Regions from separate parts of the Streptococcus sp. FDAARGOS_192 genome, predicted to be linked through region 1. Evidence: predicted binding sites of a transcription regulator. Region 1 holds the regulator's gene; each other region holds the start of a gene.
What was found. Region 1 encodes Rex, which represses fermentation and respiration genes when NADH is low (regulators of the CRP and FNR family bind a similar motif). Its sites were predicted from a motif close to TTGTGAANTANTTCACAA; they were not measured.
Positions count from the first base shown of each region.

Region 2: lpdA (dihydrolipoyl dehydrogenase) is a predicted target of Rex. The motif match lies at 4,339-4,356, and genes of this name have one in related genera.
Region 3: pflB (formate C-acetyltransferase) is a predicted target of Rex. The motif match lies at 5,305-5,322, and genes of this name have one in related genera.
Region 4: adhE (bifunctional acetaldehyde-CoA/alcohol dehydrogenase) is a predicted target of Rex. The motif match lies at 3,790-3,807, and genes of this name have one in related genera.

Region 1 covers NZ_CP020431.2:1,251,592-1,259,839, reverse strand. The annotation lists gene A6J31_RS06490 (glycosyltransferase family 2 protein) at 1-898, shown strand, start outside; gene A6J31_RS06485 (ABC transporter permease) at 899-1,705, shown strand; gene A6J31_RS06480 (polysaccharide ABC transporter ATP-binding protein) at 1,705-2,907, shown strand; gene A6J31_RS06475 (rhamnan synthesis F family protein) at 2,908-4,551, shown strand; gene radC (RadC family protein) at 4,595-5,281, shown strand; gene A6J31_RS06465 (gamma-glutamyl-gamma-aminobutyrate hydrolase family protein) at 5,338-6,033, opposite strand; gene A6J31_RS06460 (redox-sensing transcriptional repressor Rex) at 6,026-6,685, opposite strand; gene A6J31_RS06455 (DUF1831 domain-containing protein) at 6,827-7,174, opposite strand; gene A6J31_RS06450 (cysteine desulfurase family protein) at 7,176-8,248, opposite strand, start outside.
Region 2 covers NZ_CP020431.2:302,861-311,108, forward strand. The annotation lists gene A6J31_RS02575 (alpha/beta hydrolase-fold protein) at 1-243, shown strand, start outside; gene A6J31_RS02580 (diacylglycerol/lipid kinase family protein) at 537-1,418, opposite strand; gene A6J31_RS02585 (DUF389 domain-containing protein) at 1,522-2,547, opposite strand; gene A6J31_RS02590 (GlsB/YeaQ/YmgE family stress response membrane protein) at 3,247-3,486, shown strand; gene A6J31_RS02595 (CsbD family protein) at 3,741-3,944, shown strand; gene lpdA (dihydrolipoyl dehydrogenase) at 4,511-5,851, shown strand; gene A6J31_RS02605 (thiamine pyrophosphate-dependent dehydrogenase E1 component subunit alpha) at 5,956-7,029, shown strand; gene A6J31_RS02610 (alpha-ketoacid dehydrogenase subunit beta) at 7,046-8,077, shown strand; gene A6J31_RS02615 (dihydrolipoamide acetyltransferase family protein) at 8,088-8,248, shown strand, end outside.
Region 3 covers NZ_CP020431.2:1,450,724-1,458,971, forward strand. The annotation lists gene A6J31_RS07455 (amino acid ABC transporter ATP-binding protein) at 28-771, opposite strand; gene A6J31_RS07460 (amino acid ABC transporter permease) at 771-1,517, opposite strand; gene A6J31_RS07465 (transporter substrate-binding domain-containing protein) at 2,114-2,944, opposite strand; gene A6J31_RS07470 (peptidase) at 3,159-4,049, opposite strand; gene dinB (DNA polymerase IV) at 4,166-5,272, opposite strand; gene pflB (formate C-acetyltransferase) at 5,540-7,852, shown strand; gene A6J31_RS07485 (carbonic anhydrase) at 8,115-8,248, shown strand, end outside.
Region 4 covers NZ_CP020431.2:1,711,639-1,719,886, reverse strand. The annotation lists gene treP (PTS system trehalose-specific EIIBC component) at 1-29, shown strand, start outside; gene treC (alpha,alpha-phosphotrehalase) at 85-1,710, shown strand; gene A6J31_RS08770 (M13 family metallopeptidase) at 1,792-3,687, shown strand; gene adhE (bifunctional acetaldehyde-CoA/alcohol dehydrogenase) at 3,827-6,415, shown strand; gene A6J31_RS08760 (hypothetical protein) at 6,576-7,421, shown strand; gene A6J31_RS08755 (hypothetical protein) at 7,447-8,248, shown strand, end outside.

The DNA.
Region 1 (8,248 bases):
TTTTTTAGCAGAGCAAATAGAGAGTATTCAGCAACAGACTTATACGGATTGGACCTTGTTAATTCGTGATGATGGATCTAAAGATAAAACGAGAGAGATTATCAAACGTTTCGCTTTACAAGATGATCGCATTACTTTTATCAATCCTGATCAAACTGAAAATTTAGGTGTAATAAAGAGTTTCTTTACGCTTTTGAAGTATCAAGAATCTGACTACTATCTTTTCTCGGACCAGGATGATACTTGGTTACCTGAGAAGCTATCTCTTCAGCTTGAGGAAGCGAGTAGATACCCATCTGATAAACCACTTTTGGTATACACGGATTTAAAGGTTGTGAACCAAGATTTAGAGGTGCTTCATGAGAGTATGATTCGTACTCAATCTGACCATGCTAATACTAAGTTGGTTCAAGAAATGACAGAAAACACCGTTACTGGAGGTGTGTCGCTAATTAATCATGCTCTAGCCGAATTATGGACTGGCGAGGAACCTAATGAGCTTCTGATGCATGACTGGTATTTAGGTTTGCTTGCTTCAGCATTTGGTCATCTGGTCTATATTGATCAGCCAACAGAGCTTTACCGTCAGCACGCAGATAATGTTTTAGGTGCTAGAACTCTTCGGAAACGTATGCAGAATTGGATTCGACCTCAGACTTTATTTAATAAATACTGGAAGTTGATCAAGGCTAGTCAGAGTCAGGCAGAAAACCTTCTTTCTTTGCCACTGGATACTAAAAGTAGGGAGTTGGTTGAAAACTTTGTGACTATTATGGATCAAGGGTTAAGAGAGCGTTATCATCGTTTGAAAACATATGGTTATCGTAAAAACAGGGCTTTTCATACCTTTGTATTTACGAGTTTGATTTTGACAAAATTCATGTATAAGGAGGACTAAATGAATTTCTTTAGTCAGAAAAATAGGATTTTACTTAAGGAACTGATTAAAACGGATTTTAAATTGCGTTATCAAGGTTCTTTCATTGGTTATCTTTGGTCTATTTTGAAACCTTTGATGATGTTTACAATTATGTACCTTGTCTTTGTTCGTTTCTTGAGATTTGATGATGGGACACCACACTATGCAGTAGGCTTGCTTTTGGCTATGATCTTTTGGGGCTTCTTTACAGAGGCTACCAATATGGGGATGCTTTCCATTGTTTCACGAGGGGATCTCTTACGTAAGCTTAACTTTCCAAAGCAAACAATCGTTATCTCATCTGTGCTAGGAGCAGCGATTAATTTCTTGATTAACCTAGTGGTTGTTTTCGTATTTGCCTTGATTAACCATGTTCCGATTGGTTTCAATACTTTGGTTATCATTCCTCTCTTTATTGAGGTGCTATTGATGGCAATGGGAGTTGCTTTTATTCTATCAGCACTCTTTGTTAAATACCGTGATATTGGTCCAGTTTGGGAAGTAGTACTTCAAGCTGGTATGTATGCGAGCCCAATTATCTATTCCATCACTTACCTTCTTCAAAGAAATCAAGAGTTTGTTGCAAAGATTATGATGCTTAATCCGATTGCCCAGATTTTACAGGATATGCGTCATTTTATCATTGACCCAGTTAACCCAAGAGGATGGGATATTATTAACAATAAGTTGATTGCTTTTGTTCCTTATGCGATTCCTGTAGTGATTTTTATCATTGGTTTCCTTGTCTTTAATCGAAATGCGAAACGATTTGCGGAGATTCTATAATGTCAAATAATATTGCTGTAAAAGTAGATCATGTAAGTAAGTATTTTAAATTACCAACTGAGGCGAGTCAGAGTTTGAGAACGACTCTAGTCAATCGCTTTAAAGGAATTAAAGGGTATACTGAACAACATGTCTTAAAAGATATTTCATTTGAAGTTGAAAAGGGTGATTTCTATGGAATTGTTGGACGTAATGGTTCTGGTAAATCAACACTTCTAAAAATTATTTCTGAGATTTATGTCCCAGAAAAAGGTAAGGTTACCATTGATGGTAAGCTGGTATCTTTCATTGAGCTTGGGGTTGGGTTTAATCCGGAATTAACTGGTCGTGAGAATGTCTATATGAATGGTGCCATGCTTGGTTTTTCAACAGAAGAAGTAGATGCCATGTATGATGACATTGTAGACTTTGCTGAACTTCATGATTTCATGAATCAAAAGTTGAAGAACTACTCAAGTGGTATGCAGGTTCGTCTAGCCTTTTCAGTTGCTATCAAGGCTCAAGGTGATATTCTTATCTTGGATGAAGTCTTAGCCGTAGGTGACGAGGCCTTCCAACGTAAGTGTAATGACTATTTCATGGAACGTAAGCAATCTGGAAAGACAACTATCTTAGTTACCCATGACATGTCAGCAGTTAAAAAATACTGTAATAAAGCAGTTTTAATTGAACATGGTTTAGTCAAAGTTGTAGGTGACCCAGATGAAGTTGCTAACCAATATAGCTTTGATAATGCTGCTGGTCAAAAGGTTTCAAACGATGACGTTGTTGTTGAAAATCCTAAAATCACTGATTTACAAGTAAAACTCTTGAATGATAATATTATCAGTCCTGATCAAGATATTTCATTTGAGATTTCATATGATGTCAATGAGGATATTGAGACCTATATTGCCTTTTCATTGACAGATATTGACCGTGGTATCTGGATTTATAATGACAATTCCATGGACAATAAAACGAGTGGTTCTGGAAGAAAAACACTCACATATAAATGTAGTCTTGCCCATCTTAATAACATTAAGCTTAAGCTTCAGGTTTCTGTTCGAGATAAGGACGATCAGATGATTGCTTTTGCTGATTCAGATAACTCACCAGTTATTCTCTTGAATCGAACTGATATTGAAGATGATGATAAGTCTGCTAAAGATTCTGCAACTGGTATGGTTCAGAGAAATGGAAAATGGGAGATTCAAGAATAAATGAAACGTCTCTTATTGTATGTTCATTATAATAAGTACGACGAATTAAGTGGTCATGTGCTCTACCAATTGGAGCAACTTCGACCACTTTTTTCTAAACTTATTGTGATTTCAAATAGTCAACTAACGGAATCGGCAACATTAACTCTCAAAGAGCTTGGCATAGATGAAGTTATCCAGAGAGAGAATCTGGGCTTTGATTTTGCAGCTTGGAGAGATGGTATGGCTCATGTTGGATTCGAACATTTAACAGACTTCGATTCGGTTACACTCATGAATGATACTTGCTTTGGTCCTCTTTGGGATTTGTCTAACATAGTTGAAGGATTTGAACAACGACAGAATGTTGATTTTTGGGGGATGACGAATTTTAGAAAGACCAAATATTTCGATGAGCATCTGCAAAGTTATTTTATATCTTTCAAAAAACATGTTGTCGATTCAGAAACCTTTCAACAATTTTGGACTTCTATAAAGACTTTTACCGATGTTCAAGATGTTATTGATAATTATGAAACTAGGGTTACTAGTGTTCTTCTTGAGGCGGGGTATCGTTATGATGCTGTCTTTAATACTATTGATGCAGAGGCAGAAGACTTAATTCACCCTGATTTTTCTTACTATAGACCGATAAGTACACTTGAACATAAGGTACCGTTCATTAAACTAAAAGCATTTACTGACAATGAAAAAAAGGGAAGACTACTTTTAGACTATATTACTAAGCTATCGGCATATCCAGTAGCACTAATTAAGTCCCATCTTAACAGCTACCATTCGCCAGATAGCTTAGTCATTTTAGATGAAAAAATCATCGAACCCTCATTTCATTCGGTAAGTGGGAAAGGCTATCATTCGGCTATCCATGTACATATTAGTGACCTTGAGAGACTAAAAGTTTTCTCTGATAAAAAGTTATCTGCCTTTTATTATTTCACTTTATCAAGCCATTTGGATAAAAATATCGTTGAGAACACCTTATTAAATAGCTTTGATAAAGATAGATTTCAGCTAGTCTCTCAAAGATTTGATAATCATTACCATGCCTTAGTATCCTTGGCATCTCAGCTTAGCGAGTATGACTTTGTTGGGCATTTTCACACAGAAGACTTTGGAAATGAGGGCAAACTTGTTGATGAAACTACAAGACATGCTCTAGTGGATATGCTTTCAGATGAAGAGAAGGTAGTATCAATCTTTGATCATTTTCCAGAGGTTGGACTTGTTTTTGCTGATTTGTCAAAAGAACTTTATTGGACCGATGCAATTGGTGCCTTAAATCAAGAACAGACAGTTAAATTAACTAACGAATGTCAAAAAGTAATCAATCATTCGCTTCATGTTTTTCAAGGTTTTATGTGGCTGTCAAAAGATTTTCTGGAAAACATTATTCTAAAGGATGAGCATATTTTCTATGACTTTGACGAAAATACTCTCCCTTATCTTTTCTATCGAAAAGCCTGGGATGTAGGAATTGATTATCGTATTATTACTTCAGAGGAAATATCTTTTGCAGAACGGTATAAGATTCATCTTATTGAAATGTCACAGGTGGCAGAACCACTGACCTTAAAGAGTAAATTTTCAGCATATCGAAAAGCCTTGTTAAAGAAGTTAGGTTTAAAAAAATCTTCAGCTGTTTAACTTCCCCTCCCACTTACGAATAGGTAAGTAGGAGGTTTTTCTTATGTATAGTATTGTATCTGAGGAGGCGGGGCTTTTGCCTCGTGAGCGACTCTTGCAGAAGGGAGCAGAGGTTTTATCGGACCAGGAGCTGTTGGCGATAGTGCTGCGGACAGGGACCAAGTCTGAGTCGGTCTTATCTATGGCCAATCGTATTTTGAAAGGGATGACGAGTTTGGCGGATTTGTCTCGTTTGTCCTTGAATGAGCTTCAGGAGATTCCTGGTATTGGGCGTGTGAAGTCTATTGAGCTCAAGGCTATGGTGGAGTTGGCTAAGCGGATTGAGAAGGCTGAGTTGTCTCGTTCTGAGCAGATTATGTCCAGTCAGCAGGTGGCTCGTCGTATGATGTTGGATATTGGGGACAAGCCTCAGGAGCATCTGGTGGCTATCTATTTGGATACGCAGAACCGTATTATTCAGCAAAAGACGGTTTTTATTGGTGGGGTCCGTCGTTCGATTGCTGAGCCACGTGAGATTTTACATTATGCCTGTCATCTGATGGCAACGTCTTTGATTGTGGTTCACAATCATCCTTCGGGGGAAGCCTATCCTAGTCGTAATGATATTGATTTTACTCAAAAGATTAAGCGGTCCTGTGATGACTTAGGGATTTGTCTGCTTGATCATCTGATTGTTGGCAAATCGACCTATTATTCCTTTCGTGAGGAGAGGGAGGATTTTGAGCTTTAGATTGAGCCGATGGAATAAAGACAAGAAAAAGCAACTGAGTGCAGTCTCAGTTGCTTTTAAAGTTCGTTAACGACGTATTCAAAGAGTTTGAGGTCTTCTTCACGTTTGTCTAGGAGAAGCTCTGGGTGCCACTGTACACCAAGAAAGCGAAGGTCTGGACTATTTGACTCAACAGCTTCGACTGTGTTGTCCTCAGGATCACGCGCAATGACACGAAGGTCAGAGGCCAAGTGTTTGATACTTTGATGGTGGAAGGAGTTGATAGAGGTTTCACTTCCGTAGATTTCTGCCAACTTACTGTTCTCATCAACAATCATCTCATGGTAGAGGTAATCAGATGGCTTGTCCTGCCAGTGATGCTCAATATCTTGATGGAGGCTACCACCTAGTGCGACATTCATGAGTTGGGTACCGCGACAGATTGAAAAGATGGGTTTCTTCTGCTTAGTGGCTTCCTCGATGAGTGCCATTTCAAAGATATCTCGTTCGAGGAAGAAGTCATCTTCACTGGCATGGTTCTCTTCGTTGTAGAATTTAGGGTCAACGTTTTGCCCACCGATCAGGATAAGCTTATCAATCATGGAGATGTAGGTCTTGGCTTCCGAAGGATCGGATACTGGTAGTAGGATTGCTAGGCCACCGGCTCTTTGAACTCCTTCTACAAAGCCAGATGGGGCATAGGACCAGTTGATGTCTTCATGGGCTGGATTAGGCCTTACATTGGCAGTGATTCCGATAATTGGTTTAGTCATTGTTTCTCCTCGATTTTTCTTCTTCTTTCATGAAATAGAGTAGGGTTTGTAGTTCGCTAGTCAAGTCTACATATTGAACCACCACATGGCGTGGAAGATTGAGGTTGACCGGAGAGAAGCAGAGAATGCCTTCAATTCCAGCATCAACCAAAAGATCAGCCACCTCCTGGGCCTTAACTGATGGCACTGTCAGGATGGCTGTTTTGATATCTTCTTGGGCAATCTTGTCCTTAATCTGGGAAATCCCATAGATAGGAATCTTGTCCTCAGTTTGAGTTCCAACCAATTCATTATCGTCTGTATCAAAAGCCATGACCAGCTGCATGCGGTTACGCTCTTGAAAACGGTAGTGGAGGAGGGCACGCCCGACATTACCAACACCTACGAGGAGTACCTTGGTAGTCGCATTGTCATTTAGGAGTTCAGCGAAAAATGTCATCAGCTTGTTTACGTCATAACCAAAACCACGGCGACCTAGTTCACCAAAATAGGAGAAGTCACGACGAACAGTAGCAGGGTCAATCCCAATCGCTTCAGCAATTTGTTTAGAGCTTGCTTTGTCGATATTTTCACGATGGAATCGTTTGAAAATACGATAGTAGAGAGAGAGACGTTTGGCAGTGGCGTTTGGGATGTTTTTCTCAAATGTCATTGATCGCTTTCCTTTCTTTAATTAGTATGATTCTCTTATATTTTAAGAAAAGTTTGTGAAGATTGCAACAAAATAGTGTAGATGAGGCGATATTAAAAACCTATCACATGGATAGGCTATTTCTATGTAGTAAGAAAAAATTTAGACTTCTTCTTGCTCGAAAACGTTACGATCAACCAAACTCTGCATCAAGAAGTAGAATTTCTCTTGCAAGATGTGGTGATCTTCATTTTTAAAGATATTAACGTTACGAAGGCCAGATTTGTCTGTGATAGACAATTTGAAGCCTGTCAAGTCTTTGTTAATAGTGATTTTGAGTGGGAAACCTTCGCCTGAGTTAGGCACTTTTTCGAGAAGGCGGTGCAACTCGTAGTTTCCGATTTTATTTTGCACAAAAGTCGTATCACGTAGAGTGAATTTTTTGACATTAGGACTGATGGTGTAACGGTACTTACAGTCAGTCAAATGAATGCTTTTTTCAAATGCCATGTTAGTCTCCTATGATTTGATTAAGTTTTTCTGCTAGGGCCTGGAGTTCTTCAGCGGTATTTTCCTCTGATAAACTAATGCGAATGGCTGTTTTTAGCTTGTCAGAATCCTTGCCATAGAGGGCCTGGATGACATGACTTGGATCAACAGTTCCAGCAGTACAAGCAGAACCTGTTGAGACAGCAAAGCCTGCTAGGTCTAACAAGGTTAAGAGAGGGCCGTTTTCCTTATCAGGAAAACTGATGTTGATGACGTGAGGTAGGCTAGGTCCTCCACCATTGATTTCATAAGGAATGGTAAGGGAATCTAGAAAGGCCTGACGAATCGTTTCAACATGCTGGTAATTGTCTTGGTAGTGGTCGCTAGCTTGTTTGTAAGCTGCGGTCATACCTGCAATCCCGACCAGGTTTTCAGTACTGGCACGGCGTTTTTCTTCTTGCTCACCACCGTGGAGTAGGTTGTCAAAATGCAAATCGTTATGATAGAGCAAGCCGACACCTTTAGGTCCGTGGAATTTATGGGCACTAATAGAGAGAAAATCGGCTCCAAGTTCCTCTGGGTGAATAGAAAGCTTTCCTGCTACCTGAACGGCATCGACGTGGAAGGCAGCTTGGTGATTGGCAAGCAAGTCACCAATTTCCTTAATAGGAAGTAATTGGCCAGTCTCATTATTGGCATACATAACAGAAACCAGAATGGTATCGTCACGTAAGGCATCAGCGATTTGTTGGGCAGTAATGACTTGATTTTCTGGTTGAATATAGGTTACTTCAAAACCAAAACGCTCTTCCAAGTAGGCCATGGTGTGAAGGACAGAGTGGTGTTCAATAGCAGTTGTAATCAGGTGCTTACCTTTAGATTGATTGGCTAGGGCGTAACCTTTGATAGCTGTATTGTTTCCTTCAGTCCCACCAGAAGTGAAAATAAGCTTACGAGCAGGGACTCCAAAGTGTTTGGCCATTTCTTCACGGGCTTCACGAAGTTCCTTAGAAGCCTGTCGACCGTAAGCATGGAGGCTGGATGGATTCCCAAAGGTTTCAGTCATGACATGTGTCATAGCTGAAATAGCAGCAG
Region 2 (8,248 bases), 950 kb from region 1:
TGCAAAGCCCACCAGCCCATCAATAAGTCTTGCTCGGTCTATTTACGTAACGGTTTGACCGAGGGGGCTAATCATAAGAATAGATTGGCCAAAGCTCCTAGTTATGCCAAAGAAGTGCATGAACTTATCAAAAAACAGAGCGTGTCTACTTATTCAGCATTTGACCCCTACGGACATCATGACCATCTCCAAAAAAGATATGACGCTTTTTCGGATTGGTTGATTGAGCAGTGGAAGCTTTAGTTTTAACATGGTGTAAGAAAGAGCACTAGACAGACTAAAAAAGTAGTGAAGAAAATTCCGACGATGGAATCTCTTCACTACTTTTTGTTATGCTCGAAAACTACCATAACAGTTGATGCTTCCGAAAAGTTTTTAGACATGAATCAAAAGACGCCTTAACTCTGTATATTAAAGGTAATTTATTTACCTTTGACTTATATCCTAACTTCAAAAAGGACAGGACTATTATTGTTGCTGATGCAGTAACTTATATCATTTAAAACTTTTTTGTTGGAGAAGTAGAAGGGAAAAAACTATACTTTGGTGCCTGAGAATACTTCGATATGGTTCCCTAGTATTTTTATATCTACTGGAAGATTATCCGATTTGTCTCCATCAACATCTGACTCTAACTCAACCTCTGAAGAAATCCTAATATTACGCGCTTTGATATATTCGATATTATCGTTACCTACTAGATCCCCTTTTAACAAATCTGGGATAGTCGATAATTTAGAAATGATGGATGCATCTTTTAAAATCAAGATATTTCCATATCCATCTGTATTTTCATCAAATAGTTTTTTGTCTGCATAGTAATTAGATAGAAGAACTAAGACCTGACTAGCTTCACCTTCATAATTGCCATTTTCGCTTTCAATACGAATATTAAATACATCGTCTTCCACAACGGACTTCATCGTATTGATTGCATATGCAAAGATACCGTACTTTGTTTTATCTTCAATATCAACGTTATGAATAGCTTCTGGTAAAGATCCAACACTAAAAATATAGCCAAAATAATTTTGATTAGCTTTTCCAACATCAATGGTTTTAGTAAAATTGAAATCAAGTTCTTCAATCGCTTGATCAATATTTTGGTTGATTTCTAATAGCTTAGTGATTAAATTACCAGTTCCACCAGGAATAATCCCAAGTTTTGGAATGTGATTTTTTTCAGCAATCCCTGAAATAACCTCATTTACAGTACCGTCTCCACCAAAAACAATTACTGCATCATATTTTTCTTTAGAGGCTTTTTCAGCAAATTGAGTTGCATCTTTGGCTTTTTGCGTAATCTTAGTTTCAACATAATCAAAATACTCTTTAGCCTTATTCTCCAAGCTCTCTTTATAATCTAATGCTGTTTCTCCTCCAGAAGTTGGATTAATAATTATCATTACTTTTTTCATTGATATTTTCTCCTATGGACTACTAGTGACAATACTTTTCAACGGTTTCTTATGCTTATCAAATTAATATCTCACATTACTTGTTGTTATTTGGGGATTCTTTTTACTTATCCTTTTCTATTTGTTGAAGATCATCATCGTTTTTATATTGAATGATGTAGTCGACTAATTCTTTTTCAGTTAATCTATCATTTGTTAATTGTGAAACCTGAATCGAGATATTTTTCAAACCATATTCATTTTGTTTGTTAATGATACTTTGTAACTCAGCTTCTGAAAGATACTTACCTGAAATAGTTAGCTTTAGTGTATTGTTTTCTTTACTATATTTCTTTTTCAAAATAGTATGGTTTTCAAATTGATCAGATAGATAATTATTGATAGACTCATTGATTAGCGTATCTCTAACTAAGGTAGTTGCAGAAGCTAAACTTGGAATAATAAGAACAAGCGAGACTAGAATTAATATTTTTCGCATTTTAGAGGCTTCACGATTATGTTTAACATAAGGATTATTAACCATCATCACATTAGTGCCAATATATGTAGCAATCATAATAAAACTGCAGTTAATGGAGAACAAATATGACGCCCCTATCATATACTCAAGATTTCCTGTGGCAATAGAATACCCCACGGTACAAACAGGTGGCATAAGAGCAGTTGCAATGGCGACACCAGGAACAATGTTATTAGCTTCTTTCTTTCGTGCTCCAATAATGCCGGCTAATCCACCGACGAATGCTATTACAACGTCCCAAATTGTGGGCGAAGTTCTAGCAATAATTTCCGTACTTGCATAAGAAATGGGCGAAATTAAAAAATAAAGTGTAGAGGCTAAGAGGCTTACTGCAACTTGAATAAAAAGAACTTTAAACGATTTTTTGAGAAGTTTTGTATCTAATATTGCTAACGCAAAACCTACTCCAAGGATAGGTGTCATCAATGGAGAAATCAACATTGCCCCTATAATTGTTGGAATAGAATTCATATTCAAACCAATAGATGCAATCAATATCGCACACAATAAAGTGGTTAAGTCACTTTTTGATAAATCTAAATCCTCATAGATTTTGTCCCTAAATTCTATGAGAGAATAAAGTTTACCATCCTTCAAAACTTTTTCCATAACAGTACTCCCTTTTTGTTACTATAGTCAACTTTTTAAGCTCACTCTTTGACGACGTATCTAAATCATTGGTCATTATTATTGTAACTTCTTTACGTGGGCGTGTTTTATATTCTACTTTCAATTTGTAATCAATTCACTACTCCATATTAATTTTAAACTCCTACTGAAAGTGATGGAGTGTTTGGTGTATTATTTATACTATTTTGTTAGATACTTACTATTTAAAGAAAAATGTGTAAGGGTTTACATGTCTCAATTATACATTTTATTTTTACTTTCGTCACTCGAACGTCTTAGGGCTATTTTATTTTGTGACTAAAATGCTAATCAATCATATGAATGTACCAGTTTAATCAAACTTTTTATTCATAAATCAATCCATTTAGAGGAAGGCCTAATAATAGTAGAAGTATTTGTAGATTTTTAATAAAAAAATGAGATAAGTGAAATTGTAAAACTATGCAAGCGATTGCAAAGGTCGATGATGGTTTTTATGTCTATTTTTGTGTAAGCGCAAACATTTTCATTGACTTATCAATTTGATTAACTTATACTGTTATTAACAGGTATATACTAACATTAATCTTATGATTGTTAAGATTAATATAAAAAATGTTTTAGCTAAAATGTAACTCTTTAGATGGTTTGATTTTCCAAACAATCTAACTTTCCTCTATTTAGAAAGGGGGAGACATTATGCTTTGGGCTATTATTGTCGGAGGCTTTATAGGTTTTATTGCTGGTGGAATCACTAAAAAGGGAGGTTCCATGGGAATAATTGCCAATATCTTTGCAGGTTTAATTGGTTCATCTGTTGGACAGTCACTCTTCGGTTCTTGGGGGCCTAGACTAGCTGGAATGGCCTTAGTTCCATCAATTTTAGGGGCAGTTATTGTTGTTGCAGTAGTATCATTTTTCTTAGGAAAAAAAGAATAATTTTCAATATTTCGACAGGAAGACTCCAATCAACTCAAACTTAGTGCCGATAAATTAAAAAAGTGGTAAACATGGACTAGCTAATGGTTTATCAGCAAATAAAGATAACATTAGTGAGGGTGTTCAAGCTGTTTATGACTCGACTTCAACACAAAAGCTATAATTTAACTTATCTTGTTATACTTAAAAATTTGAATGTATTGTTTAAGAGCGTTCATATTTAAAAATCTTTATGTCCAAAGGAGGATAAAATTATGTCAGTAGAAGAAAAACTTAACCAAGCTAAAGGCGCTATTAAAGAAGGTTTCGGAAAAGTAACTGGTGATAAAAAAACAGAAAAAGAGGGTGCTGCTGAAAAAGCAGTCTCAAAAGTGAAAGAAGTTGCCGAAGATGCCAAAGATGCTGTTGAAGGAGCTATCGAAGGTGTGAAAAATATGATTAAAAAGGACGATAAATAATTAAATAGTCAATTGATTTTTCACATAAAAGCTACAAAAGCTACTCTACAAAAAAATAGAGTTGTCATATTCTACTCCTAATTACTCACTTATAAGATTACTTTCAAAATAACTACAAATCGATATTCTTATAATATTATTCAGTTGAAAAATCAACTTTCTTTAGATTAATTCAAATTCCTTTTTAACTCCATATACATATTCTTTCTAATAGTAAAAGCACTCTAATTTCTATAGTTTTATCCAAGCTATAGAGGCTAGAGTGTTTTTTATAACATTTTGAAGAATTATTTAATGATTGGGGGAGATTTGTATTTTTCTAGTTTTTATACAAATCAGCAAAGTATAAGTGCTAACATCATCCAGATTAGAGAATGGCAAACGTTTGCATCACTTGTGAATGTTTTCACCACCAAAACATCACATTTTCAGTGAATTACTTGATTTTCATAAGTATTAGTTTTATAATTGAAGCATAGAAAGCGCTTTCAAATATCTCCGAGTTTTTGTCCTACTTGAAGTGGTTCGGCTAACAGCCGACTTCCATTCTAGAAAGGAGTATTGTTTTGAGTCAATGTGATATTCTCATTATAGGGGCAGGTCCTGGTGGTTATGTTGCTGCTGAAGAAGCTGCCCGTTTAGGTAAAAAGGTAACTGTCATTGAGAAAAACTCCATAGGTGGCACCTGTTTGAACGTTGGCTGTATCCCATCTAAAGCCTATCTTGAACATGCCCATTGGCTATTAGCTGCTAAAGAAGCCTCTCAGTATGGAGTGACCGTTTTAAATGATAATCTTGATTTTCAAAAACTTGTTGCTCGCAAAGATCAAGTCGTAGCAACACTACAGTCTGGTATTCAATCAAGTTTTAAACAATTAGGTATCACCTATATTGAAGGTGAGGCAGCTTATATTTCTGATAAAACCTTCCAAGTTAATGGTGAAAGAGTCTCAGGTAAGTCTGTTATTTTGGCGACGGGGAGTCATCCATTTATTCCTCCTATTCCTGGTATTAACGATGTTAACTATTTGACAACAGATAGCTTTTTCAACTTAAAGGAACTTCCTCAACGTTTGGTTATCATTGGTGGAGGTATTATTTCCGTTGAGTTAGCTTTTGCCATGGCTCCACTTGGTGTGGATGTGACAGTGATAGAGGTTGCACCAACAATTTTAGCAACTGAAGATGACGAAGCACGTTCCATTATTAGAGAAAAGATGGAACAACTTGGAATTACTATTCTGGAGGGAGTTAGCATAGATAGGGTTAAAGAAAATGCTGTAATTTTAGCAGATGGGAAGTCCTACTCTTATGATAACTTACTTGTAGCAACAGGGCGTAAGCCAAATATTGAGTTAGCCCAAATGATGGGCTTGGAGCTGACCGAAAAAGGCTTTATTAAGGTAGATAGTTATTACGAGTCATCTCAATCAGGTGTTTATGCGATTGGGGATTTGATTCCTGGATATATGTTAGCTCATGTTGCTAGTAGCGAGGGAATCAAAGCTGTTCGAGCCATTTGTCGTCAGGCTGAGGAACCGGTTGATAATTCAAGTGTTCCACGGTCGCTCTTTACAACGCCGGAGATTGCTTCCTTTGGCTTGTCAGAAGAGGAGGCGGTACAACAAGGATATGATATATCAGTTGGTCAACTTCCTTATGTTTATAATGGTCGAGCCATTGCGTCTAATTCAGCAAAAGGTTTTGTTAAAATTGTCTCCGAAAAACGCTATCACCTACTATTAGGTGCCGTTATCGTTGGTCCACATGCAACTGATATTCTACAATCCTTGATTGTCTTGAAAGATGCTGAAGGAACACTTGATCAGCTTGATAAGACAATTTTTGCACATCCAACAATTTCTGAGTTGGTTCAGGAAGTTGCAAGACTGGTTTTAAGATCCTAAGGTCGATGGATAGGTTTAGCACAGCCATTCTCATTTTTTCAAATCTGTATATCTGTCAATAATATTTGTTTTTTATAAAGCTCTCTATAGAAGGAGGAAACAATATGACACATTATCAAGAATTGCCACAAGCCCTAATGAAAGAAAAACATCAGGGACAAACCTTAACCAAGGAAGAAGTTAAGGTTCAAACTGCCCATGATCTTGGTGTGGAAAATGTTTCAAAAGAAGAGGCTAAATCCATGTATAAGACTATGTGGGATATTCGAAATTTTGAAGAAAATGCACGACATTTCTTTTCAATCGGTCAAATTCCAGGATTTGTTCACCTTTACTCAGGTGAGGAAGCTATTGCGACTGGGGTATGTGCTAACTTGACTGATAAAGACTACATTACTAGCACACATCGAGGACATGGACACTGTGTGGCTAAAGGTGGAGACCTTAAAAAAATGATGGCTGAAATCTTTGGTAAGTCTACTGGGCTTGGTAAAGGTAAGGGTGGCTCTATGCATATCGCTGACTTGGATAAAGGAATCCTTGGTGCTAATGGTATGGTAGGCGGAGGCTTTGGTCTTGCGACTGGGGCTGCTATGCGCAACAAATATCTAAAGACTGATGATGTTGCTGTATGTTTCTTTGGTGATGGTGCTGCCAATGAAGGTAATTTTCATGAGTGCTTAAACATGGCCTCTATTTGGAATCTACCTGTGGTATTTGTAAATGAAAACAACCTTTTTGCAGAATCAACACCACAATGGTATTCATCAGGTTCTCCAACAATTGCTGAACGTGCACAAGCTTACAATATGCCTGGAGTTCGCGTTAATGGTAAGGACTTATTTGCTGTTTATCAAGTGGCTAAAGAGGCCGTTGAACGTGCGCGTCGTGGAGATGGTCCAACGTTAATTGAAGCTATTACTTATCGTAACCATGGCCATTTCGAAGGAGATGAGCAAAAATACAAAGCACCAGATGGAATCGAAAAAGAATGGGCAGATGTGGATGCCTTGGAAGTATTTCGTGACCTGGTAACTGAAAAGGGTATCCTTAGCCAAGATGAATTGGATGAGATTGTTGCCCAATCACAAAAAGATGTTGAAGATGCAATCCACTTTGCTCAAGAGAGCCCAATTCCAAAAGAAGAAGCTCTCTACGAAGACGTATTTGCAGACTGATTGAGGAGGATTCATAATGACTAGAGAAACATTATTTATGAAAGCCATCAATGAAGGGCTCGATCAAGCCATGGAAAGAGACGAGCGAGTTGTTCTCCTAGGAGAGGATATCGCAGGTGGTGTTAATGTTGAACACTTAGAAAATAATAATGAGGATGCCTGGGGCGGTGTCATGGGTATCACACGAGGATTGATGCCGAAATATGGCAGGGAACGAGTTATTGATACTCCGATTTCTGAGCACGGCTATTTATCAGCTTCGGTTGGAATGGCGCTTACGGGACTAAGGCCTGTACCAGAGTTGATGTTTAATGATTTTATTGGATTCTGTTTTGATGCCCTATTAGGACAGGCATCTAAGATGCGTTACATGTTTGGCGGTAAAGCTAAAGTTCCCATGGTTGTTCGTACTATGCACGGGGCAGGAGCTTCAGCTGCGGCGCAACACTCTGGATCCTATTACGGTTTATTTGGATCGATTCCTGGTATTAAGGTGGTCGTTCCTGCTACCCCTTATGATGCCAAAGGATTACTCCTAGCATCAATAGAGGATGATAATGTAGTTATCTTTTCTGAGGACAAGACTTTATATGGATTAAAAGGGGAAGTGCCAGAAGAATACTATACTGTACCAATTGGTAAGGCTGCCGTTCGTAGAGAAGGTAAGGATTTAACAATTGTGACAATTGGTAAGATGTTGTATGTAGCCTATGAGGTCGCCGACCGCTTGGCAAAAGACAACATTTCTGTAGAAGTGATTGATCTTCGTACAGTTGCTCCATGGGATGAAGAAACAGTGTTAAATTCCGTGAAGAAAACTGGTCGTTTAATTATTGTGGATGAGGCAAATCCACATAACAATACTGCAACTGATATTGCATCTGTAGTTTCAGATAAAGCTTTTGATTATCTTGATGGACCAGTGAAATGTGTTTGTGCACCAAATACTCCTGTTCCATTTGCGACAAACTTAGAACAAGCCTATATTCCTGATGCGGATAAGGTTTTGAAAGTAGCTGATGAATTGATTCAGGACTTGAAAGGATAGGAGGGCGCTTATGGCAACAGAAATTTTAATGCCCAAGCTCGGCCTAACCATGACTGAAGGACTCATTCAAAAGTGGTTGGTCCAAGTTGGTGATACAGTAACAAGTGGTCAGCCTTTATTAGAAATTAGTTCTGAAAAATTGACTAGTGAAGTCGAATCCCCTGCTTCTGG
Region 3 (8,248 bases), 200 kb from region 1:
CTTTTCTATTGTAACAAAAATCCCATCTTAAAGATATTGTTTTGAATAAGAAGCGAAAAATTCTTTTGTTCGTTCTTCTTTTGGATGGTTAAAGATTTCATCAGGTGTTCCCTGTTCAAGGATACGACCTTTTTCAAGGAAGAGCACCTTGTCAGCCACTTGATAAACAAAGTTCATGTCGTGACTGACCAAAATCATGGTTTGACCTGACTTAGCCGCATCAGCGATTGATTTTTCAACCTCACCAACCAACTCAGGGTCAAGAGCAGATGTTGGTTCGTCAAGCAAGAGCACATCAGGCTTCATTGCAAGGGCACGGGCCAAGGCCACACGTTGTTTTTGACCACCCGACAAGTGACGTGGGTAGTGATTTTCACGATTAGAAAGCCCAACCTTAGCGAGCTCTTCTTTGGCAATCTTGGTAGCTTCTTCGTCAGAAAGTTTCTTAACAATCTTAAGACCTTCCTTAACATTATCCAAGGCTGTACGACGTTCAAAGAGGTTGAACTGTTGGAACACCATGGCCAACTTACGACGAAGAGTAAGGATTTGTTCTTTGGTAATTGTTTCAAAATCTACCTTGAAATCATCAATGATAATGGTACCAGAATCAGGTTGTTCCAAATAGTTTAAGCTGCGAAGAATTGTTGATTTCCCTGCACCAGAGGCACCAACAAGAGCTACAACTTCACCCTTTTCAATGTCGATATCAATACCATCGAGAACCTTTTGACCTGAAAATTCCTTGGTCAAATTTTTGATACTAATCATTAGCGGTCACCTCCAATTCCAGAAATGTCAGTCACTTCAGGCGCCTTAATGGCCATGTGATTTTCAACTGAACGACCAATGTACTCAATCAAGATTGAGATTACCCAGTATACAAGGGCAACTGAGATATAACGTTCAAAGTAACGGTAGTCGGCACCACCCAAGATTTGAGCCTGTGCATACATTTCGACGATACCAGCACTAAAGGCAAGTGATGTTCCCTTAGTCAAACCAATCAAACTGTTAATCAAACTTGGAGTTGCAATAACTGCCGCATTTGGGATAATGACACGACGGTAAACCTGTGCTGATGTCATCCCAAGAGAACGGGCAGCTTCGATTTCCCCAGCATCAACAGCCTGAATCGCTGCACGAATGGTTTCACTCATGTAGGCTGCTTCGTTAAAGGCAAAGGCTGTAATGGCGAAAATAGCTGGTGGAATCTCATTAATATTCCAATCCAAACCAAATTCACCATTCAAATAACGAAGGAAGAGTGGAATACCATAGTAAGTCAACATGAGTTGTACAAGGATTGGTGTCCCACGCAAGAAGCTCACAAAAACTGCTTGAATTGGATAAAGGATACGTACTCGATTGATCTTAACGACCGCAAAGACAAGGGCCAAAATCAAACCGAAGAAAGCACCTGCAATGGTCAATCCCAAAGTCAAAGGCAAGCGTTCCACAATCTTAGGAACAGCATCAAAGACTGCCTTCCATGAGAAGAGCTTACCAGCTGGCATCCAAGATGAGATCCACTTGAAGACAATCGTAACCAGTTGCAAAACATAGCCCCAAAGAATTTCTACTAGCCAAGACAGGGGAATGGCTAAAGCAACTGCTACTGCCAAACCAACCAAACCAATGATAACTTGGAGATACCAAGGTGACCGATTAAATGCTTCTATACTCTTTTTCACAATGTCGCCCTTTCTTTCTAAAAAAGTAGGTTAGCCTAGTGCTAACCGTTCAAATATCTTATCATAATTTTATAGTATTCATTTTAGCACGACTCAGAAAGTCTGTGAAATAGTCTTTTCTTATCATAGTGATAAGAAAATCGTATCACTGATAATAATACCTTGTTAAGACCAAAAAGATTTGAACTCATTCCTTATTTTACGAACAAAGTGAGCATAAACCGAGGCTTTCCGGCGTGAGAAAAACACCTGAAACTTTAAAGTTTCAGGTGTTCGGAAGTTTTGAGACCTTAGGCTCAAAACTTAGTCATGGAGCTTCGACGAAGGTCGCTGACGTCCGTCATCACCTCAGGAAAGCCTCAAAAGAAAGCTTTGTGTTAAATCCAAAGCTGGGACAGCAGTCTCAACTTTTAACAGTCTTATTTCAAATCACTGACGTAATCGCCACCGAAGTATTCCTTGCTGAGTTTTGCAAGGGTTCCATCCTTCTTAAGCTCTTTGATACGTTTATTGACAAAGGTCTTGAGTTCCTTACCTTGCTTATCATTTGAGAATAGAAGATATTCAAGACCATCAGTCTTCATACCGATATCGTCTTTAATCTTGTTTACAGCTAGCTTATAGCCTTGATCTTTGACAATGTACTCAGATGAAATGGCATCGTAAAGGATAAAATCAATTTTTCCTTCTTGAATGTGTTGAATACGTGTTGAAAGACCAGTTGAGCTAGAAGCATAGTTGATAGTAATTGGTGTCTTGTCCGCATTGGCATGGTTCCAATTTTCAAGCAACTGAGCATAGTTAGAGCCAGGAAGCACCTCTGTTGTCTTACCAGACAAATCATCTAGGCTAGTATACTTGGTACCCTCAGCACTAGTGATGGCATAGTTAGAACGTGAAATCGGATCTGAGAAACCATATTTCTGCGCACGTTCTTCATTGTAGTTGAAGTCGTTAGCCGCAATCTGATAACGTCCAGAATCCACCCCTGTCAAGATGGAATCAAAAGGTGTCGTCACAAACTTGACCTCATACTTGTCCGAATCCTTGAAAATAGCCTTGACCAAATCAATATCATAACCCTTGAAGTCGTCGCCTTTTTTGAAAGTGAAAGGCGCCGTATCAGAGTCTGTCGCAACAGTAATCGTCTGCTTTTCACCAGATGCCTTACTGTCACTCTTGTTCCCACAAGCAGCCAAAGTCAAAACCGACAAGCCAAGAATCCCTAAACCTGCAAGCCATTTTTTCATATCTATAATCCTCGATACTTTCATTAATAGTTAGTGATAACAGTTTATCATCTTCCTACAAACTCGTCTAATAATAAAATCCTAAGAGGTGATAGATAAAGGTTATAGGGGAATCGATACAACGAACAATAAGAAAAGAGCTGCCACTGGTGTGACAACTCTTCTCGCCCAAAAAAGCTTTCCGTACATGTTTAACATCAAATGCAATAAAACTCTATTTTTCCTTACTTGATGACTTACTGCTTGAATCGCTACTGTCTTCAGGTTGATAATCTGATAAATTCTTATGGATGCGTTCAGCGTAAACAGCTCTGCTTCCTGATTCATCATGATCGACCAAAGCTTCGGCAAGCTCTTTATAATCTTCTATAGAAATAGTCCAGTTGCCTCCATCATCTTTGGTTAGCTTGAAGGTCTTTTCTAGATCATCAGCACCGGTCAAAGGTGTATAGGCCATTTCTTTATCAATATCCTTAAATTGTGTCAAATCTCCGTTAAAGTTTTCACCATAAAGGAATTTCGTTGTGAGATCTTTGGCTTTACCTTTTTCCACATCGTTGTTATCAGCTTGATTCCATTGTTTCAACTTGTCAATGTCGTTGTCATAGAGACTCATAAGGAGAGTACGAACAGCAGCTGCAGCTCCATAGGCACTCACAGAACGTGAAGTAAAGGTAACTGTCGCATCATTTCCCTTAACTTTGACATCCTTCAGCTTATAGTCCTGAATCTTACCAATCATATTACGACGAACCTTAAGGAACTTAGAAAGTACTTGAGTTGGTGTCTTGGCATCATAGCCTTCAATGTATTTAAACGTATACTTTTCTTCCGGTGTATACCCCTTCTCTTCAATAGTGTCTGCAACCTGTTTTTCAAAGACATTCGTTTCAGTCCATGTTTCGTAATTTTCTCCGTAGAGTTTTGAAAAACCGTTACTTGATTTTCCAAGCATGGTGTCAATCAAAATCGTCGCATCAGCCTTGGCACGTTCTGTCGGTGTTGGTGTGGCCTTTTTCTTTTCCGCTGGCTTGTTTGACGCACAGGCTACGAGAATCAGACAAGCTGCTAGGACGAGTCCTAAGTAAGTAAACAGTTTTTTCATTAAGATTATTCCCTCATTTCTATTGGTTACTATTTAAGATAGCATAGGTCTGATGATTCTTCAAGGTCACTTTTCAGGGTATGAAGCAAAACTCTACCTATTATATTGTTTTTAAATCATGACTCCAAATCATCCAAATCTAACTGCCTGCCCTCTTGGTCTTCCAAACCTGTCAGGGTAACACCTAAGAGACGAACACCACTGCTATTTTCCTCCAGCTGGTCGAAAATGGTGTGAGCAATCCTTTCGATGGTGTCGAAATCCTGGGTCGATTTGTCCAAGGTCATACGCTTGGTTAAGGTTGAGAAATCCGAATAACGGACCTTGATGACAATAATTCGACCGACTTTTTTAGTTTTCTGAGCACTTTCAGCCACCCGTCTAGCATTCTTAGTCAACTCAGCCTTGATATCATCTTCATTATAAAGAAGTTTGCCATAGGTTCGCTCACTTCCGATAGATTTACGGACGCGATTGGGCCTAACAGGACTATTGGAAATCCCTCTAGCCTTACGAAAGAGATCAAATCCGAAGCGTCCAAAACGATCAATCAGCGTCATCTCAGGAATCTTCAGAAGATCGGCACCGGTGTATATTTCCATGTCATGAAGACGTTCAACTGACTTTTTACCTACCCCATGAAACTTTTCAATAGGTAGCTTTTCCAAAAATTCCTGAGCCTCCTCTGGAAGCACCACCGTCAAACCAGCAGGCTTTTGAAAATCAGAGGCTAGTTTGGCGATAAATTTATTGTAGGAAACGCCTGCTGAACAAGTCAGGTGAAGTTCCTGCCAAATATCATACTGGATAAGTTTGGCTATCTTAACCGCCGATTTGATACCAAGTTTATTTATCGTCACATCAAGATAGGCTTCGTCGATAGACATAGGCTCTACCAAGTCGGTATAGCGTTTAAAAATCTCACGAATCTGCATTCCTACCTCTCTGTAATGACTATAATTTCCTGAGATAAAGACAGCATTAGGACAACGTTCATAGGCTTCCTTAGAAGACATGGCCGAATGGACACCATATTTTCTAGCCTCGTAATTACAGGTTGATACCACACCACGACCCCCTGTTTTTCTAGGATCGTGACCGATAATAACCGGTTTGTCCTTAAGACTGGGGTCATCCCTCATCTCGACCTGAGCAAAAAAGGCGTCCATGTCAATATGGATGATTTTCCGACTGGTATCATTTATTAGAGGAAACTCTAACATGGCTCCCTGCCTCCTTTCTCAGATTTATCTCATTGTAAAGCTTTTCACATAAAACTTTGGGACTACAAAGCATTCTCCCCTTATGATACCAAAATCTACCAAAAAACAGAAATTTATAATACAGATTTGTCGTTTTCAAAACTGTATTATAAAAGAATGTCTCTAAAAACACAGTTTTAAAGTTGTGTAAGCGGTTACTGTGTGATAGAATACTTCTAGAGAATGTAACAGATAATTTTGTTACTAGAATTATAGGAGATTCAAACTATGGCAACGGTTAAAACCAACACAGATGTTTTTGAAAAAGCGTGGGAAGGCTTTAAAGGAACTGACTGGAAAGAAAAAGCTAGCGTTTCACGTTTCGTTCAAGCAAACTACACACCTTATGATGGTGACGAAAGCTTCCTTGCAGGACCAACTGAACGCTCTCTAAAAATTAAAAAAATCGTAGATGAAACTAAAGCAGGCTATGAAGCTGAAGGACGCTTCCCAATGGATACTCGTCCAACTTCAATCGCTGACATTGACGCAGGATACATTTCAAAAGAAGATGAACTTATCTATGGTATCCAAAATGATGAGCTCTTTAAATTGAACTTCATGCCTAAAGGTGGTATCCGTATGGCGGAAACTGCTTTGAAAGAACACGGTTATGAACCAGACCCAGCTGTACACGAAATTTTCACAAAATACGTGACTACAGTTAACGATGGTATCTTCCGTGCTTACACTTCAAACATCCGTCGTGCACGTCACGCTCACACAGTTACTGGTCTTCCAGATGCTTACTCACGTGGACGTATCATCGGGGTTTACGCTCGTCTTGCCCTCTACGGTGCTGACTACTTGATGCAAGAAAAAGTTAACGACTGGAATGCTATCAAAGAAATCGACGAAGAAACTATCCGTCTTCGTGAAGAAGTTAACCTTCAATACCAAGCACTTCAAGACGTTGTTCGCCTTGGTGACCTTTATGGTGTAGATGTTCGTCGTCCAGCCTTCGATACTAAAGAAGCTATCCAATGGACAAACATTGCTTTCATGGCAGTATGTCGTGTAATCAACGGTGCCGCTACTTCACTTGGTCGTGTGCCAATCGTCCTTGACGTATACGCAGAACGTGACCTTGCTCGTGGTACTTACACTGAATCAGAAATCCAAGAATTCGTTGATGATTTCGTTATGAAACTTCGTACAGTTAAGTTTGCTCGTACAAAAGCTTACGACCAATTGTACTCAGGTGACCCAACATTCATCACAACTTCTATGGCTGGTATGGGTGCTGACGGACGTCACCGTGTTACTAAGATGGACTACCGTTTCTTGAACACTCTTGATAACATCGGTAACTCTCCAGAACCAAACTTGACAGTTCTTTGGACTGACAAATTGCCTTACTCATTCCGTCGCTACTGTATGCACATGAGCCACAAACACTCTTCTATCCAATACGAAGGTGTAACTACTATGGCTAAAGACGGATACGGTGAAATGAGCTGTATCTCATGTTGTGTATCACCACTTGACCCAGAAAACGAAGAACAACGTCACAACATCCAATACTTCGGTGCTCGTGTTAACGTACTTAAAGCCCTTCTTACTGGTTTGAACGGTGGTTACGACGATGTTCATAAAGACTACAAAGTATTTGATATCGATCCAATCCGTGATGAAGTTCTTGACTTTGACACTGTTAAAGCTAACTTCGAAAAATCTCTTGACTGGTTGACTGACACTTACGTAGATGCCCTTAACATCATCCACTACATGACTGATAAGTACAACTATGAAGCTGTTCAAATGGCCTTCTTGCCAACTAAACAACGTGCTAACATGGGATTCGGTATCTGTGGTTTCGCAAATACTGTTGATACATTGTCAGCAATCAAATACGCTACAGTTAAACCAATCCGTGACGAAGATGGCTACATCTACGACTACGAAACAATCGGTGAATACCCACGTTGGGGTGAAGATGACCCACGTTCAAACGAATTGGCAGAATGGTTGATTGAAGCTTACACTACTCGTCTTCGTAGCCACAAACTCTACAAAGATGCAGAAGCTACAGTTTCACTTCTTACAATCACTTCTAACGTTGCTTACTCTAAACAAACTGGTAACTCTCCAGTTCACAAAGGGGTATACCTCAACGAAGATGGTTCAGTGAACTTGTCTAAATTGGAATTCTTCTCACCAGGTGCTAACCCATCTAACAAAGCTAAAGGTGGATGGTTGCAAAACTTGAACTCACTTGCAAGCCTTGACTTCGGTTATGCAGCTGACGGTATCTCACTTACTACTCAAGTATCGCCTCGTGCCCTTGGTAAGACTCACGACGAACAAGTTGACAACCTCGTAACTATCCTTGACGGATACTTCGAAAACGGTGGACAACACGTTAACTTGAACGTTATGGACTTGTCAGACGTTTACGAAAAGATTATGAGCGGTGAAGATGTTATCGTACGTATCTCTGGATACTGTGTAAACACTAAATACCTCACTCCAGAACAAAAAACTGAATTGACACAACGTGTCTTCCACGAAGTTCTTTCAATGGACGACGCTTTGGGATAAAATAACTAAAGAGCTCGCAATAGCGGGTTCTTTTATTTTTGCCAAAAACTAGTTTTCATTATATTTTTCTAAATCTGCTATCATTTACATTTGACTTTTCATCAGATTAGCTATAAAAATAGAGCGTTTCCGTTTGGTATCTCCAAACGCTTCCTTCTCAGAAGCACCTTAGAGAAACGATACTCAATGACTGTTAAACGGATGGTTTCTAATAACACGTAGACTATCATTGTTATAAGATTAAAGAGTATAAGGAGGACAAATGAATAAGAAAAGTTTTAAGATAATTGGATTAGTCTCTCTCGTAGCAAGCACTGTCCTACTCGTAGCCTGCCAGTCTGATACAAAAAACGAATCCTCAAAGTCCAAGGACGTTCAATGGGGTTATACTGGTGC
Region 4 (8,248 bases), 460 kb from region 1:
TTCTCATGATTGCTCATCGAACAAAATAAGTGAAGGGTGTGGAGACGTTACGGTCCGCCCTTTGATAAAAAAGAGGTTAAACAAATGGCATTAGATAAAACAAAGGTTGTTTACCAAATTTATCCAAAATCATATAAGGATACAACAGGGAATGGGATCGGTGATTTCAAAGGCATCATCGAAAAGATTCCTTATCTAGCAGAGTTGGGCGTGGATATGGTTTGGCTCAATCCTTTCTATCCAAGCCCACAACGTGACAATGGCTACGATATTTCAGACTACACAGCTGTCAACCCTGTCTTTGGGGATATGGCTGACTTTGAAGAAATGGTACGTGTCGGGAAAGAGCACAAGATTGACTTCATGCTAGACATGGTGCTTAACCATTGCTCAACGGAGCATGAGTGGTTCCAAAAAGCATTGGCTGGGGATAAGTATTACCAAGATTTCTTCTTCATTCAGGACCAACCAACCGATTGGTTATCTAAATTTGGTGGTTCTGCCTGGGCTCCTTTTGGAGATACAGGGAAATACTATCTTCACCTCTTTGATGAAACACAGGCAGACCTCAATTGGCGTAATCCCAATGTCCGTAAGGAGTTGTTTAAGGTGGTCAACTTCTGGCGGGACAAGGGCGTCAAAGGCTTCCGTTTCGATGTGATTAATTTGATTGGGAAAGATGAAGTCTTGGTGGATTGCCCTGAAAATGAAGGGAAACCAGCTTATACAGATAAACCTATTGTCCATGACTATCTTCACATGATGAATGAAGCGACTTTTGGCGCTGACGATAGTTTTATGACAGTTGGAGAGATGTCATCGACAACGATTGATAACTGTGTTCTCTATTCAGCACCGGAGCGCCACGAGTTGTCTATGGCCTTTAACTTCCATCATCTTAAAGTCGACTATGAAGATGGTCAAAAATGGACCATTACTCCATTTGATTTTGAAGAGCTCAAACGTCTCTATCATACTTGGGGCAAGGAAATGAGTGAACGTGGTGGTTGGAGTGCCCTTTTCTGGAATAACCATGACCAACCTCGTGCCTTGAATCGCTTTGTAGATATCAAGAACTTCCGTAATGAAGGAGCGACCATGCTAGCAGCTAGCATTCACTTGTCACGTGGAACTCCGTATATCTACATGGGCGAAGAGATTGGCATGATTGATCCAGACTATGATTCGATGGCAGATTATGTGGATGTCGAATCCATCAATGCCTACCAGATGCTTTTGGATCAAGGCAAGTCACCGGAGCAAGCCTTTAAGATTATCCAAGCCAAATCACGCGATAATTCTCGTACACCAATGCAATGGGATGCTTCTGAAAATGCAGGTTTTTCAACAGGCACTCCATGGTTGAAAGCTGGTAAATCTTACAAAGACATCAACGTTGAAAATGAAATCGACGGACCAATCTTTAAATTCTATAAAGAATTGATTCGCTTGCGTAAAGAAATGCCAATTATTTCAGAAGGCAGCTATCAGCCAGCACTTGAAGATAGTCAAGAAGTCTACGCCTTTGAGCGTCATTTAGACGGTCAAAAACTCTTGGTACTCAATAATTTCTATGGAAGCGAAGCTGAAGTGGAGATTCCAGCAGAATACCAGTCAGGGTGCGTGCTCTTGTCAAACTATGACGATGCAGAGCTTGCTGAAAAGGTAAGTTTTAAGCCTTATCAAACCCTAGCAATCTTAGTAAAATAAGCCAAACTTTCCTCAGTAAATGCTTTTGCTGGGGAATTTTGTTATAATGAAAGCACTTTTAATGTTGATGGAGGAAGTGTAATGACACGCTTACAAGATGATTTTTACCATGCGATTAATGGTGAGTGGGAAAAAACAGCAGTGATTCCCGATGATAAGCCACGTACAGGTGGTTTCTCAGATTTAGCAGATGAAATTGAAGACCTTATGCTTGAAACGACGGATCAGTGGTTGGCAGGAGAGAATATTCCAGACAATGCTATTCTACAAAACTTCATTAAGTTTCACCGTATGGCTGCGGACTTTGACAAACGTGAGGCATTGGGTATCGAGCCTGTTAAACCTTGGATTGAAGAATACAAGAAGCTTTCCTCATTCTCAGAATTTGCTTCGAAAATTGCTGAGTACGAGATGTCTGGTAAACCTAATGCGTTCCCATTCGGTGTATCTCCAGACTTTATGAATGCTCAATTAAATGTCCTCTGGGCAGCAGCGCCAAGTATTATTTTACCTGATACAACCTATTACACTGAGGATAATGAGAAGGGCAAGGAGCTTTTAGGAATTTGGCGTGAAATGGAAGAAGAACTCCTTGAGAAATATGGCTTTACAGCTGAAGAAATCAAAGATATCTTGGACAAGGTTATCGCCCTTGATGCTAAGTTGGCTAAGTATGTCCTTTCGAGTGAAGAATCTTCCGAGTATGTGGAACTCTACCACCCATATGATTGGGAAGACTTTACCAAGCTAGCACCGGAACTCCCACTTGATAACATCTTCACAGAAATCTTGGGACAAGTTCCTGATAAAGTTATCGTTCCTGAAGAGCGCTTCTGGACAGAATTTGCGGCAGAATATTATTCAGAAGATAATTGGGAGCTACTTAAGGCGAGCCTACTTATCGATGCTACGACAATTTGGAATGCCTATTTGACAGACGAACTTCGTGTTCTATTTGGAAAATATGGTCGTGCGCTTTCAGGAACACCACAAGCCTGGGACAAGAAAAAAGGAGCCTACTATTTGGCACAAGGACCTTACAATCAGGCTCTTGGACTTTGGTATGCAGGTGAAAAATTCTCTCCAGAAGCAAAAGCAGATGTTGAAGCGAAGGTGGCAACTATGATTGATGTTTATAAATCACGCCTTCAAACAGCAGATTGGTTGGCTCCTGAGACACGTGAAAAGGCTATTACGAAACTCAATGTCATCACACCTCATATCGGTTATCCAGAAAAACTACCTGAGACATATGATAAGAAGATTATTGATGAGAACTTGTCACTTGTTGAGAATGCACAGAAGTTAGTCGAAATTTCAGTTGCACATAGTTGGAGCAAGTGGAATCAACCTGTTGATCGTAGTGAGTGGCATATGCCTGCCCACATGGTTAATGCTTACTATGATCCACAGCAGAACCAAATTGTTTTCCCAGCAGCTATCCTTCAAGCACCTTTCTATGACCTTCACCAATCGTCATCAGCCAACTACGGTGGTATTGGTGCTGTCATTGCTCACGAGATTTCCCATGCCTTTGATACAAACGGAGCTTCCTTTGATGAGAATGGTAGTCTTAAGAACTGGTGGACTGAAGAAGACTATGCAGCCTTTAAGGAACGTACTGACAAGATTGTGGATCAGTTTGAGGGCTTGGACTCTTATGGTGCCAAGGTCAATGGTAAATTGACTGTTTCTGAGAATGTTGCTGACCTCGGTGGTGTAGCCTGTGCCTTAGAGGCCGCTAAACGAGATAAGGATTTTTCAGTTCGTGAGTTCTTTGTTAATTTTGCGACAATCTGGCGTATGAAAGCACGTGAAGAATACATGCAAATGTTAGCTAGCGTGGATGTGCATGCTCCAGCTAAATGGCGCACCAATGTTATCGTGAGCAACTTCGACGAATTCCACAAGGAATTTGATGTCAAAGAAGGCGATGGCATGTGGCGTGCCCCAGAAGATCGTGTGATTATTTGGTAATAATGATGAAATCTGTCCAAAAATGGATGGATTTCTTTATTTTTGTCGTTGTAAGGGTTTACATAACGACTAGAAAACGCTATAATATACTTGTGTTAAAGCTTGTGAAGTTTTTAACAAGTATTCAAAGGAGTTTCATATGACTAAACAAACTAAAGATGTTCAAACAGTAATTGATGAATTGGCAACAAAGGGTGTTGAAGCCCTTGATGCTATGGCTAACTTTACGCAGGAGCAAGTGGACCATATTGTTCACCAAGCTGCGATTGCTGCCCTAGATAAACACATGTATTTGGCTAAATTGGCCGTTGATGAAACAGGGCGCGGTATTTATGAAGATAAAGCCATCAAGAACATGTATGCTTCTGAATACATTTGGAATAGTATTAAATATGACAAAACTGTAGGCGTTATTGCTGAAGATAAAGAACAAGGCTTGGTTTCTATTGCTGAGCCGGTCGGTGTTATCTGTGGGGTTACACCAACAACTAACCCAACTTCAACAACCATTTTCAAAGCACTTATTGCTCTTAAGACACGTAACTCTATCATTTTTGCCTTCCACCCATCAGCTCAGAAATCATCTGCAGAGGCAGCTCGTATCGTCCGTGATGCAGCTATTGAAGCAGGTGCACCTAAGGACTGCATCCAGTGGATTGAAGAGCCATCTATCGAAGCAACTGGTCTTTTGATGAACCATCCTAAGATCGCCACAGTACTTGCGACTGGTGGACCTGGTATGGTTAAGGCTGCTTATTCAACTGGTAAACCAGCGCTTGGTGTAGGAGCCGGAAACGTCCCATCTTATATTGCTGCTGATGCTAAGGTTAAACGTGCTGTCAACGATATCATCGTTTCAAAGACTTTTGATAATGGTATGATTTGTGCTTCTGAACAAGCAGCTATCGTTGATGCAGCTATCTATGACGAAGTTAAGGCTGAATTTGAAGCACATCAATGTGTCATCATTTCTAAAAAAGCTGACATTGCTAAATTGGAAAAAGTCGTTCTTAATGAAGCGCGTACAGCTGTAAATGGTGCCATTGTAGGTCACTCAGCTATTGAAATTGCTGAAAAAGCTGGTCTTAAAGTTCCTGCAGGTACAAAATTGCTTTTGGCAGAAATTCCAGATGCAACAATGGAACACCCACTTGCCTTGGAAAAATTGTCTCCAGTACTTGCTCTTATCAAATCTGACGGCGTTGAAGATGGTTTCAAAAAAGCAGAAGGCATGCTCAATTTGGGTGGTCTTGGACACACAGCTGTTATCCACACTGAAAATGAAGAGCTCCAACTCCAATATGGTATCCGCATGAAAGCCTGCCGTGTCTTGGTAAATAGCCCATCAGCTGAAGGTGGTATCGGTAATATCTACAATAACATGATTCCATCATTGACTCTTGGTTGTGGTTCACACGGTCATAACTCAGTGTCACACAATGTTAGCTCATTTGATCTCTTGAATGTCAAAACATTGTCAAAGCGTCGCAATAACATGCAATGGTTTCGCGTCCCACCAAAAATCTTCTTCGAAAAAGATTCAATAACTTACTTGCGTCACATTGAAGCTGAGCGCGTGATGTTGGTTTGTGACCCTGGTATGGTTCAGTTTGGTTACGCTGACTTGGTTAAACGCCAATTGGAACTTAACCGCCACAGACTAGCAGTAGATGTTTTCTCAGATGTTGAGCCAAACCCATCTACGAATACGGTTTACAAAGGTTTGGAACGCTTTGTAGACTTCCAACCAGATGTTATCATCGCTCTTGGTGGTGGTTCTGCAATGGATGCTGCTAAGGCTATGTGGATGTTCTTTGAACACCCAGATGTAAGCTTCTTCGGCGCTAAACAAAAATTCTTGGATATCCGTAAACGTACTTACAAGATTCCTTACGCTCAGAAGACAACATTTATCTGTATCCCAACAACTTCAGGTACGGGTTCAGAGGTAACGTCATTCGCGGTTATCACTGATAGTGAAACTCATATCAAGTACCCATTGGCAGATTATGCTTTGACTCCGGACATTGCTATCGTTGACCCTGCTTTGGTTATGAGTGTGCCTGCTAGCGTTACAGCTGATACAGGTATGGACGTTTTGACTCACGCCATTGAATCTTATGTATCAGTCATGGCTAGCGACTATACACGTGGACTTTCACTTCAAGCGATTAAACTTGTTTTTGAAAATCTCGAACATTCTTACCGCTTTGGTGATGAAGAATCACGTGAAAAAATGCATAATGCATCAACAATGGCTGGTATGGCCTTTGCCAACGCCTTCCTTGGTATCAACCACTCACTCGCTCACAAGGTTGGCCCTATGTTTGACATTCCACACGGACGTACTAATGCGATTTTGATGCCTCACGTTATCCGTTACAATGGTCGTGATCCTCAAAAACACGCTATGTTCCCTAAATATGACTACTTCCGTGCAGACAAAGATTACGCAGATATCGCTCGTTTCATGGGATGGGGTACTGACAAACAATCAGATGCTGAATTGGTTGAAGTTTTGGCACAAAAAGTATACGAATTGGGTGTTGCCGTTGGTATTGACATGAACTGGAAGGGACAAGGTGTCACTAAGAAACTTCTTCAAGACACTGCCTATACTTTGGCCGAACACGCTTATGAAGACCAATGTACAACAGCTAATCCGAAAGAACCACTTATTTCAGAATTGAAAGAAATTATCGAAATTGCCTTTGATTACAAAGGGTAAGCGATAGACAAAAGTAGCTCTATAAGGGCTACTTTTTTTGCTAGAAATCCTCTATATTAGAGTGTTTATCCAAATTAAAAATAAAGGACTTTCCCGAATAAGATAGAAAAACGCTTTAAGAATTGTTATAATAACCTTACAGCAAGATAAGGAGATTCCTATGACAAAAGAAGAAGGGCTTAGTTTGGGTGAAACAGCACATCCTCTCAAGCCTCATGAATTGAGGCCACCAATGGCTTCTACAGCAGGGAATAGAGCGACTAATAAGTTTAAAGAGTTTAATGCTGATAGGATGGTGAGTGTTCAATTCAATCCTAGTCAACAAGTAAAAGAATCAAAGGAGCCAGTAACCTCGAAGAATATTGTGGGGATGGTATCAGGTGTGATTGCAGCGATACTCACCATACTTTTGATTGTTTGTCTCGTGATGGGATACCGTTATCGAGCTGCAAGCATTGAGGGCGATTGGACAAGCCCAACCTTTAGTGAGAAAATGTTAGCCACTCTGAAAGACACTGCTACTACTAAGAATAAAGTTAGTAATGCTTTACCACAAGGTCAAGATCTTATCACCGATATCAATACAGCAATGAGCATTACTGACAATAAGGCTCACTTAAAAGTGAGCTTTGTTTACAATCGTAAAGGTCTTTATCAGGCTTACAAAAGTAGAGTTACTGAATTGAAAGGTCAGTACGGTGAGGAGTTCTCGGAGGTTTTTGATAGTTATTCATTGTCAGAAAAAGACTACTATAAACAGTTTGATGAGACAGTGAAGAAAGAACTTCCAAAGAGTTATACCTATGATGCCAAAACCGGTCGTGTCACAACAACTGCTTTCGCGGGTGATATTAACCGTTGGGAGCAAACAATCACTGTGGATAAGGCTGGAGATTCAGATGCTTTTAAAAAAGGTGATGTCTTAGATTATACGCCTAACAATGAAGGTTTTACTATCAAGGCACACAGTGAATTTGGTGACATTAGCTTTACAAAAAATAAATAAAAAAGGAAATTAAAGGGGAAGATAAATGACAAGAGCAGAATGGTTGGACTATTTTGAAACGGTAAACGGACGTAAGCCGAGTGTTCAGGAAATGGCGGATGCTTTGAAAGCTGGGGAGTTTGTTAATGAAGCACCGGCTAAAACTGAAGATACAGTTACTACTGAACCTATTAAGGTTGAGGCAGAAATCGTCGAGACAAGTACTAGTCCTCTACCAACTGAAACGGCACCAGTAGTAACAGCAACTGCACCTTCTACAGTTCCTTTTCCAGAAGGACAAGCAGCTATGGCAAATTTGGCTCCTAAAAAACCAATGGATCCCAAAAAGAAAAAACGCATCCTAGTCTCAGTTTTGTCAGCAGTAGTCCTTGTCTTCTTATGTATCGGTGGCTTTATGACTTACCGTTATGTGACAGGTAATATTGATGGCAAATGGTACAGTAGTTCTCTAGGTAGAGAGTATAGCTCAAGCATGTCTGAAAGTTTGACAGACTTGGATAGTAAGGAGCTTGAAAAGTACTTTAAAGATACTGCTGTAACCATGAAAGTAAAGGGTAGCAATGCCAAGGTGACTGCTAGCTATACTTTTGATAAGAAAACCTATATCAAGGACTATCGTGAGAGGGTTCAGAAGTCCTTCTCAGCCTTTGGAGATTTATTTAAAGCCTTCTATGGAGATTCCTTTGAAAACTATTATAGTGAGGAAACCATAGAAAAAGAACTTGATGAAGCTCTTGAAAAAGCTGCGAAAGATAATGGTCAAAAGTATGATTCGAAGACAGGCGAAACAACAACAACCCTTTTCAAAGGGAAGGTTAGTCGCTTGG